2 regions of the Streptomyces sp. NPDC003248 genome follow, and region 2 is predicted to be linked to the other one. Evidence: riboswitches for the same ligand, from Rfam matches in the RefSeq annotation. Region 2 holds a riboswitch; the other holds the start of a gene.
What was found. Region 2 has a riboswitch for glycine ahead of gcvP (aminomethyl-transferring glycine dehydrogenase). Riboswitches for the same ligand answer to the same signal wherever they lie in the genome.
Positions count from the first base shown of each region.

Region 1: linked by a shared signal. The riboswitch ahead of gcvT (glycine cleavage system aminomethyltransferase GcvT) and the one ahead of gcvP (aminomethyl-transferring glycine dehydrogenase) in region 2 are both predicted to bind glycine.

Region 1 covers NZ_JBVHDT010000004.1:73,734-78,457, reverse strand. Annotated here, with positions in the region: gene glyA (serine hydroxymethyltransferase) at 1-4, opposite strand, end outside; gene gcvH (glycine cleavage system protein GcvH) at 19-396, opposite strand; gene gcvT (glycine cleavage system aminomethyltransferase GcvT) at 543-1,670, opposite strand; glycine riboswitch at 1,740-1,864, opposite strand; glycine riboswitch at 1,865-1,958, opposite strand; gene ACZ3KJ_RS12130 (AAA family ATPase) at 2,130-2,804, shown strand; gene ACZ3KJ_RS12125 (enhanced serine sensitivity protein SseB) at 3,375-4,181, shown strand; gene ACZ3KJ_RS12120 (enhanced serine sensitivity protein SseB C-terminal domain-containing protein) at 4,308-4,724, shown strand, end outside.
Region 2 covers NZ_JBVHDT010000014.1:189,739-194,462, reverse strand. Annotated here, with positions in the region: gene ACZ3KJ_RS28325 (DNA polymerase IV) at 1-1,075, shown strand, start outside; gene ACZ3KJ_RS28320 (nucleotidyltransferase domain-containing protein) at 1,093-1,518, shown strand; gene ACZ3KJ_RS28315 (PRC-barrel domain-containing protein) at 1,527-1,898, opposite strand; glycine riboswitch at 2,013-2,108, shown strand; gene gcvP (aminomethyl-transferring glycine dehydrogenase) at 2,281-4,724, shown strand, end outside.

The sequences.
Region 1 (4,724 bases), on a different contig from region 2:
ACATGCGTCTACGACTCCTCAGCCGGCGGTGTAGGCGGTGTACTCGTCGGCGGAGAGCAGTTCTTCCTGCTCGCCCGAGACGCGTACCTTGAACAGCCATCCGCCCTCGAAGGGGGCGGAGTTCACCAGCGCCGGATCGTCGACGACATCCTGGTTGACCTCGACGATCTCGCCGTCGACGGGCGAGTACAGCTCACTGACCGACTTGGTCGACTCCAGCTCGCCGCAGGACTCGCCCGCGGTCACCGAGTCGCCGACCGCCGGGAGCTGCACGAAGACCACGTCGCCGAGCGCGTTGGCCGCGTGCTCCGTGATGCCGACCGTCGAGACGCCGTCCTCGGCGGCCGACAGCCACTCGTGCTCCTTGCTGTAGCGCAGCTGCTGGGGGTTGCTCATGGCCTGAATTCTCCTGTACGCGGGGGAGTGCTGGTGAAGGGGGGACTGCTGAATACGTTCGTGAGCAGCGGAAATGTGCGCAGGGTCACGCGCACCGGCCGTCCCGGCGGCGATCTCTGCCCCCGGGTCTTCGCTTCCGGGGGTCTTTACTTCTGTCGCCGGTAGAACGGCAGCGCCACGACCTCGTACGGTTCGTGGCTGCCCCGGATGTCCACGCCGACACCCGGCGTGCCCGGTGCCGCGTGCGCGGCGTCGACGTACGCCATCGCGATCGGCTTGCCCAGCGTGGGGGAGGGGGCGCCGGAGGTGACCTCGCCGATGGTCTCGCCGCCCGCGACCACCGCGTACCCGGCGCGCGGCACCCGGCGGCCCTCGGCGACCAGGCCGACCAGGACGCGCGGCGGGTCCGTCTCCGCGCGCGAGGCCGCCTCGGCGAGCGCCGCGCGCCCGACGAAGTCGCCCTCCTTGCCGAACTTGACCACCCGGCCGAGGCCGGCGTCGAAGGGGGTCAGCGCGGTCGACAGCTCGTGCCCGTACAGCGGCATGCCGGCCTCCAGGCGCAGCGTGTCCCGGCAGGACAGGCCGCAGGGGACCAGTCCGGCGCCCTCGCCGGCCTTGGTCAGGGCCTGCCACAGCTCCACCGCGTGCTCCGGCTTCACGAACAGCTCGAAGCCGTCCTCGCCGGTGTAGCCGGTGCGGGCGATCAGCGCCGGGACCCCGGCGACGGTGCCGGGCAGTCCGGCGTAGTACTTGAGGCCGTCGAGGTCGGCGTCGGTGAGGGACGCCAGGATGCCCGGCGACCGGGGGCCCTGGACGGCGATCAGGGCGTAGGCGTCCCGGTCGTCGCGGACCTCGGCGTCGAAGCCGGCGGAGCGCTCCTGGAGCGCGTCCAGCACCACCTGCGCGTTCGAGGCGTTCGCGACGACCATGTACTCGGTGTCGGCGAGCCGGTAGACGATCAGGTCGTCGAGGATGCCGCCGTCGGCCCGGCAGATCATCGTGTAGCGGGCGCGGCCGACGCCGACGGACGCGATGTCGCCGACCAGGGCGAAGTTCAGCAGGGCGGCCGCCTGCGGACCGGTGACGGTGATCTCGCCCATGTGCGAGAGGTCGAACAGGCCGGCGCGGGTGCGGACGGCGTGGTGCTCGTCGCGCTCGGAGCCGTAGCGCAGCGGCATGTCCCAGCCGGCGAAGTCGGTCATCGTGGCACCGAGCGAGCGGTGCACGGCGTCGAGCGCGGTACGGCGCTGCCGCGAGGGTTCGGTACTGCTCATCGGACGGTCGTCTCCCAGGGCGAGGGGCCCCGCGCGAGCACAGCCGGGCGCGGGGGAGGGCGAGGAAAGTCCTCCCCATCTGTCATCGGAACCTGAGAGGTTCGCCATGACCGCGGGTGATCGGCGACGATCACGCGGTCCTGACTTGCACCTTGGGTGGGGCCCTGTGGCAGCGGCCCGCTTTTCAGATGTGCCTCGCCCGCGCGGTAACGGGGCCTGAGAGATTCAAGGGAGGGACTTGCTCCTTCGGCGCCCGGACACGGTCCGGGACTCTCCCGCGCGGATTCAAACGGCCGGTATGCAGTTGGCGCGGCCATCATTGCACGCCCGGCCCGCGTCACGGCAGGCCGCATCTGTAACCGGCTTGTGGCGGGACGCGTACGAAACAGGAAGACACCGAGCATTACCTTCTCTTTACGCTCGAAGGGGAGAAGACTTGTCTGACCCCAGGGGAGGACGATGACGGTGAACAGGACCACGGCGTACGCGACGACCTCGGCGATCGCGCTGCCCGCGCAGCCCGCGACCCCGGCCCGGGGGGTGTGCGGTACGGCCCGCGCGTCCGTCGTCCGCGACCTGCGCGACCGCGCCGGCCACAGCCCGCACGGCCTGCTGTTCGGCCCGCGCGACCTGGTCGTCGTCACGGGCCTGCCGGGCAGCGGCAAGTCCACCCTGATGCGGCGCACGGTGAACGGCGTCCGCATCGACTCCCAGGACACCCGCGACCGCTGGGACGCCCGCGTGCCGCGCTTCCTGCCGTACGCGCTCTACCGCCCGCTCGTCCGCGTCGCCCACTACGCCGGGCTGCGCCGCGCCGTGCGCGCCGGCGGGGGCGTCGTGGTGCACGACTGCGGCACGCAGGCCTGGGTGCGCGCCTGGCTGGCCCGCGAGGCTCGCCGACGTGGCGGCACCCTGCACCTGCTGATGCTCGACGTCACCCCCGGCACCGCCCTGGAGGGCCAGCGCGAGCGCGGCCGGGGCGTCTCCCGCTACGCCTTCCTGCGCCACCGCCGGGCCGCCTCCCGCCTCCTGCGCTCCGTCGAGCGGGGCCGCCTCCCCGAGGGCTGCGGCTCGGCGATCCTCCTCGACCGCCCCGCGGCGGACGCCCTCCGCCGCATCGCCTTCACCGGCTGATCCGCTCGTCCTCGCCCTCCCCGCCCTCCCTTCCCCGACGGCGGACCCCGGCAGACCGCACCCCCGGCCCCGGCGCCCCGGCCGCACGGGGCGGCCGTCGGCACGGGGCGTCGGAGGGGTGCTCGGGTGGCGTGCGGGTGGCGGGGGGACTCGCTCTTCCGTCTTGGCCGGCCTCGCCGGGGCGGTCGGGTGGGGCGGCCGCCCGCGCAGGCGCCCGGGTCCCGCGCGGGTGGCGCGGGGACCCACTCCCGCTTCGGTCGGCCCCCGCCGGTCGGGAGCCGCAGGCTCGGGCCGTGGCCGAGGGAAGCCTCCGGGTGCCGCGCCGCGGGCTGTGGCTGAGGGGGCGCGCCCTTCCGTACCGCGCCAAGGGCTGTGGCCGAGGGGGCGTCCTTCCGTACCGCGCCGAGGGGGCGTCCCTTCCGTACCGTGCCGCGGGCAGTGGCCGGCGGTGCTGTTCGGGGGCGGTGGCCGGGGGTGCCCTTCGGGGAGCGTGCCGTGGGCTGTGGGGCCGGTTGCCGGTACCCGCTAGCCTTTCAGCTCCAGCAGCGGTTCCCAGCAGGCGGTAGACAGATGGATTTCCCCCCGGCGGACTTCCCGGCGGACCACTTCGCGGACTTCCCGGCACAGTCGCACCCCCCGTCGCACGGCGGATGGCCCAGCAACGAGCTGGAGGAGGTGCTCTCGGCCTCCCTCGGCGTGCCGGAGGCCGGCGGGCGGATCGTGGAGGTGCTCGGCCGCAGCTTCGTGTGGATCCCGCTGCCCAGCGGCGGCGGCCCGCACAGCGGCCCCCTCGACCTGCCCACGCTGGAACTCCACGGCCAGGCCTTCGTGCCCGTCTTCAGCTCGGAGGAGCAGTTCCGCCAGGTCGTCGGCTCGCACATGTCGTACACGATCGCGCCGGCCGTCGAGTTCGCCCGCGGCCTGCCGCCGCAGGTGGGCATCGTGCTGAACCCGGACGGCGTGGTCGGCATGCCGTTGCCCCCGCCGGCCGTGGCCGAGCTGTGCCGCACCGTGCGCACCCCGCTGGACGGCCCGTCGAGCGGCGGCCGGGTCCGCCTCTTCGAGCCCGACTGGCAGGACGACCCCGTCGACTTCCTCACCGCGGCCTCGGCCGAGTTCGAGGCGACCGGCGTCGTCCTCACGGCCCGCCGCTGCCTCGCCGCCATCGAGACGGCCGACCCGGTCATGTTCGTCGGTGTGGAACTCTCCGTGTGGGAGGGCGACCTGAGGGCGCTTCCCCTGGAGGCCCTCGGCCGGGCCCTGGGCGCCGTCCCCCCGAAGTGGCCGGTCAACCTCGTCCTCCTCGACGTGACGGAGGACCCGGTGGGCCGGTGGATGAAGGAACGGGTCCGCCCCTTCTACACCAGGGCCGGCTGACCGCCCGCCCGGACGCCCCCGCGACCGCCGGCGACGGACAACCCACCCCTCGGTGGGCGCCCGTTGTCGGCGGAGCCGCCTAAGCTGGTCTCCGACGCGGGGCAACCGAGAGAAGGGGCGGTACAGGTGAGCGCCAGCGGCATCGCGGCCGGGCAGGTCGAGCACATGCTGCGCCAGGTCACGCCCGGGCGCTACGACGCCTACGAGGCGCTCCTGCGCGCGCTCGCGACACCGACCACCGGCCAGGTCTGGATGCTGCTGTGGCAGGGACAGGCCGGCTCCCCGGACGCCCAGTACGGCACCATGGAGGTCGAGGGCCACGGCTACGCCCCCTGCGTCACCTCCGCCCAGGAGCTCTCCGCCAGCGGCTGGAACAGGTCGTACGAGGTCGTCGACGGCCTGGACGTGGCGCGCACGCTCTACCCGGACCACTACGGCCTCTGGCTGAACCCGCACGCCCCGGGCGGCGGCGTCGGCATCCCCTGGCTCGATCTGCGGCGGATCGCCACCGGCCTGGAGCGCCAGCCCGCCGGACCCCTGCGG
Region 2 (4,724 bases):
CACGGGATCGGTGGGACTGGCCGGCTCCAAGATGCTCGCGAAGATCGCCTCGGAGCAGGCCAAGCCCGACGGCCTGGTGCTGATCGAGCCGGGCACGGAGCGGGCGCTGCTCGGGCCGATGCCGGTGCGGACCCTGCCGGGGGTGGGTCCGGCGACCGGTGACCATCTGCGCCGGGCGGGGATCACCACGGTCGACGAGATCGTCGAGGCCGGTGAGGACGAGCTCGTGCGGCTGCTGGGCAAGGCCCACGGGCACGGCCTGTACGCGATGGCGCTGGCGCGGGACGACCGGCCCGTGGTGGCGGAGCGGGAGACCAAGTCGGTGTCGGTCGAGGACACGTACGACGTGGACATCCATGACCGGGTGCGGGTGGAGCTGGAGGTGCAGCGGCTGGCCGACCGGTGTGTGCGCAGGCTGCGGGGGGCCGGGCTGTCGGGGCGGACCATCGTGCTGAAGGTGCGGCGGTACGACTTCTCCACGCTCACCCGGTCCGAGACCCTGCGGGGGCCCACGGACGACCCCGCGGTGGTGCGGGAGGCGGCCGGCCGGCTGCTGGACGCGGTGGACACCACGGGCGGGGTGCGCCTGCTCGGGGTGGGTGTCAGCGGCCTGGCCGACTTCACCCAGGAGGATCTGTTCGCGCAGGTCGCCGAGGCGAGAGCGGAGGGCGTCGAGGAGGAGGTGCCGGACGAGCAGGTGCGCGAGGACGCGGCGCCGGACGGGCACCAGTGGCGTCCGGGGCACGATGTGCGGCATGCCGTACTGGGGCATGGCTGGGTGCAGGGCAGTGGTCTGGGGCGGGTCACCGTGCGGTTCGAGACACCGCAGTCGGAGGTGGGGCGGGTGCGCACGTTCCGGATCGACGACCCGGACCTGGAGCCGGCGGATCCGCTGCCGCTGGTGCGGCGAAGACCGGAGGAGGCCCCGACGGCGGACGGCGCGGTGGGAATCGCGGAAGGCGCGGTGGCGGACGTGGCGGGCGCGGCCGGGGAGGCGGGGCCGACGGGCAGCGTGCCGGCGGTCGAGGCGCCGGCGGTCGAGGTGCCGGGGGAGCGGCGGGGGGCCGTCCGGTGACCGCGGAGAGTTCTTCCGTGGTGGCGCCGGAGCGGTGTGCCGAGGTCCGGACGGTGGTGGAGCGGATCACGGCGTGGGCCCTCGGCCGGAATGACGTCGTCGGGGTGCTGCTGGTCGGGTCATGGGCCCGGGGTGCGGCGCGGCAGGACTCCGATGTCGATCTCGTGGTCCTGACGACCCGGGCCGCCGGGTACGCCGACGACGACGCCTGGCTCCGCGAGCTCGCCCTGGGGGAGGTGGTCCGTGTCGGGGCGTGGGGTCCTGTCACCGAGTGGCGGCAGGTCACCGCCTCCGGGCTGGAGGTCGAGGTGAACATCGGCGCGCCGGACTGGGCGTGCGCGGACCCCGTCGACGCCGGGACCCGGCGGGTCGTGCGGGGCGGCGCACGCGTCCTGCACGACCCCGCCGGGATGCTGGCGCGGCTGCTGCGGGCCTGCGGCTGACCGCGGGGTCAGACGTCGTCCCGGCCGGCCAGGGTGCCGAAGTCGTGGTCCTCCGCCGGGGGAGGGGCGCCCACGTCGAGGCCGTAGTGGTGGTAGAGCTGGAGCTCCTGCTCCGGGGAGAGGTGGCGGCCGACGCCGAAGTCCGGGGCGTCCTTGATCAGCGAGCGGTCGAAGGGGACGCGCAGGGTGCCCTCGACCAGCTCGCTGGGCTCCAGGGGGACGAAGGCGTCCCGGGAGAACAGGCCGGTCCGTATCGCCGCCCACTCGGGCACGCCGGTGGCGTCGTCGAGGTAGACCTCGTCGATCGTGCCGATCTTGGTGCCATGACGGTCGAACGCCTTGCGGCCGATCAGGTTGCGCGGATCGATGTCGGTCTGCACGGGCCCTCCACTTGGTCGCAACTCATCCGTAAGCACTACAAAAGAGCACATCGGTGATGGCGGCCACTCGACAGGGGGCACCGTTGACCTCGCTGATAGTCTGACTACGGCTGCTGACCCCGTGCGGGAGAGTCCTCCGGAGAACACCGGGGGCGCCGAAGGAGCAAATCCTCCCCGGAATCTCTCAGGCCCACGTACCGCACGGACGAGGTCACTCTGGAAAGCAGGGCGGACGATGGTTTCCGCCCTCACCGACGGTGAAAGCCGGGCGTCCACGGGCGGCCGGTGAAGCTCTCAGGTCGAGATGACAGAGGGGGAGGCCGTCCGGGTACCCGTGCCGTGGTGCCCCTCGAAGGTCGCGTCAGACCAGGAGGCCTCCGCAATGACCGCCCATCGCATTCCGCTCTCCGACCTCGAACGGGCGAACCCGTTCGAGCAGCGCCACATCGGGCCCGACCAGGAGGCGCGGGCCAAGATGCTCGCGCAGGTCGGGTACGGCTCGCTGGACGAGCTCACCGCCGCCGCCGTCCCCGATGTGATCAAGAACGCCGACGCGCTGGACCTGCCGGACGCGCGGTCCGAGGCCGAGGTGCTGGCCGAGCTGCGCTCGCTGGCCGACCGCAACCAGGTCCTCGACTCCATGATCGGCCTGGGCTACTACGGGACGTTCACGCCGCCGGTGATCCTGCGCAACGTCATGGAGAACCCGGCCTGGTACACGGCCTACACGCCGTACCAGCCGGAGATCTCCCAGGGGCGGCTCGAGGCGCTGCTGAACTTCCAGACCATGGTCGCCGACCTGACCGGGCTGCCCACGTCCGGTGCCTCGCTGCTCGACGAGGGCACCGCCGCCGCCGAGGCCATGGCGCTCTCCCGCCGCATGGGCAGGAACAAGAAGGGCCTGTTCCTGGTCGACGCGGACGCGCTGCCGCAGACCGTCGCCGTGATCGAGGCGCGGGCCGAGCCGACCGGCGTCGAGGTGGTCGTCGCCGACCTCGGCGACGGGATCCCGGCCGAGGTCGCCGAGCGCGAGATCAACGGCGTGCTCCTCCAGTACCCGGGTGCCTCCGGCGCCGTACGCGACATCAGGCCGGTCGTCGAGCAGGCCCACGCGCTGGGCGCGCTCGTCACCGTCGCCGCCGACCTGCTCGCGCTGGCGCTGCTGACGTCTCCCGGTGAGCTGGGCGCGGACATCGCGGTCGGCACGACGCAGCGGTTCGGTGTGCCGATGGGCTTCGGCGGGCCGCACGCCGGCTACATGGCCGTCCACGAGAAGTTCGCGCGCAGCCTGCCCGGCCGGCTCGTCGGCGTGTCCGTGGACGCGGACGGGAACAAGGCCTACCGGCTGGCGCTCCAGACGCGTGAGCAGCACATCCGCCGGGAGAAGGCCACCAGCAACATCTGCACCGCGCAGGTGCTGCTCGCCGTCATGGCCGGGATGTACGCCGTCCACCACGGCCCCGAGGGGCTCAGGACGATCGCGCGGCGCACCCACCGGTACGCCTCCGTCCTCGCCGGCGGCCTGAGGGCCGGCGGTGTCGAGGTCGTGCACGGCTCGTTCTTCGACACGCTGACCGTGCGGGTGCCCGGCCGGGCCGCCGAGGTCGTCGCCGCCGCGCGCGAGAACGGCGTCAACCTGCGCCTCGTCGACGCCGACCAGGTGTCGATCGCCTGCGACGAGACCACCGGGCGGGCCCAGGTGAGTGCCGTCTGGGCCGCCTTCGGGGTCGACGGGGACATCGAGGAACTCGACGCGGCGACCGAGGACGCGGTGCCGGCCGCGCTGCTGCGCACCGACGCGATCCTCACCCACCCCGTCTTCCACAGCCACCGCTCCGAGACCGCGATGCTGCGCTACCTGCGCCGGCTCGCCGACCGGGACTACGCGCTCGACCGCGGCATGATCCCGCTGGGCTCATGCACCATGAAGCTCAACGCGACCACCGAGATGGAGCCGGTCACCTGGCCCGAGTTCGGACAGCTGCACCCGTTCGCGCCCGCCGAGCAGGCGGAGGGCTACCTCACGCTCATCCATGAGCTGGAGGAACGTCTCGCCGAGGTCACCGGGTACGACAAGGTGTCCCTCCAGCCCAACGCCGGGTCGCAGGGCGAGCTGGCCGGTCTGCTCGCCGTACGCGGGTACCACCGGGCCAACGGCGACGAGCAGCGGACCGTGTGCCTCATCCCGTCGTCCGCGCACGGCACCAACGCCGCCAGTGCCGTGATGGCCGGCATGAAGGTCGTCGTGGTGGGCACGGCCGGGGACGGCGAGATCGACGTCGAGGACCTGCGGGCGAAGATCGACAAGCACCGGGACGAGCTCGCGGTCCTGATGATCACGTATCCGTCGACGCACGGCGTGTTCGAGGAGCACGTCGCCGACATCTGCGCCCAGGTGCACGAGGCCGGCGGACAGGTGTACGTCGACGGCGCCAACCTGAACGCGCTCGTCGGACTCGCCAGGCCGGGGCACTTCGGCGGTGACGTCTCGCACCTGAACCTGCACAAGACGTTCTGCATCCCGCACGGCGGCGGCGGCCCCGGCGTCGGGCCGGTGGCGGTGCGCGCGCACCTGGCGCCGTACCTGCCGAACCACCCGCTCCAGCCCGCCGCCGGGCCGGAGACGGGCGTGGGGCCGATCTCGGCCGCGCCCTGGGGCTCCGCGGGCATCCTGCCGATCTCGTGGGCGTACGTGCGGCTCATGGGCGGGGACGGGCTGAAGCGGGCCACGCAGGTGGCGGTGCTGTCCGCCAACTACATCGCCAAGCGGCTGGAGCCGCACTACCCGGTGCTGTACACCGGCCCCGGCGGGCTGGTCGCGCACGA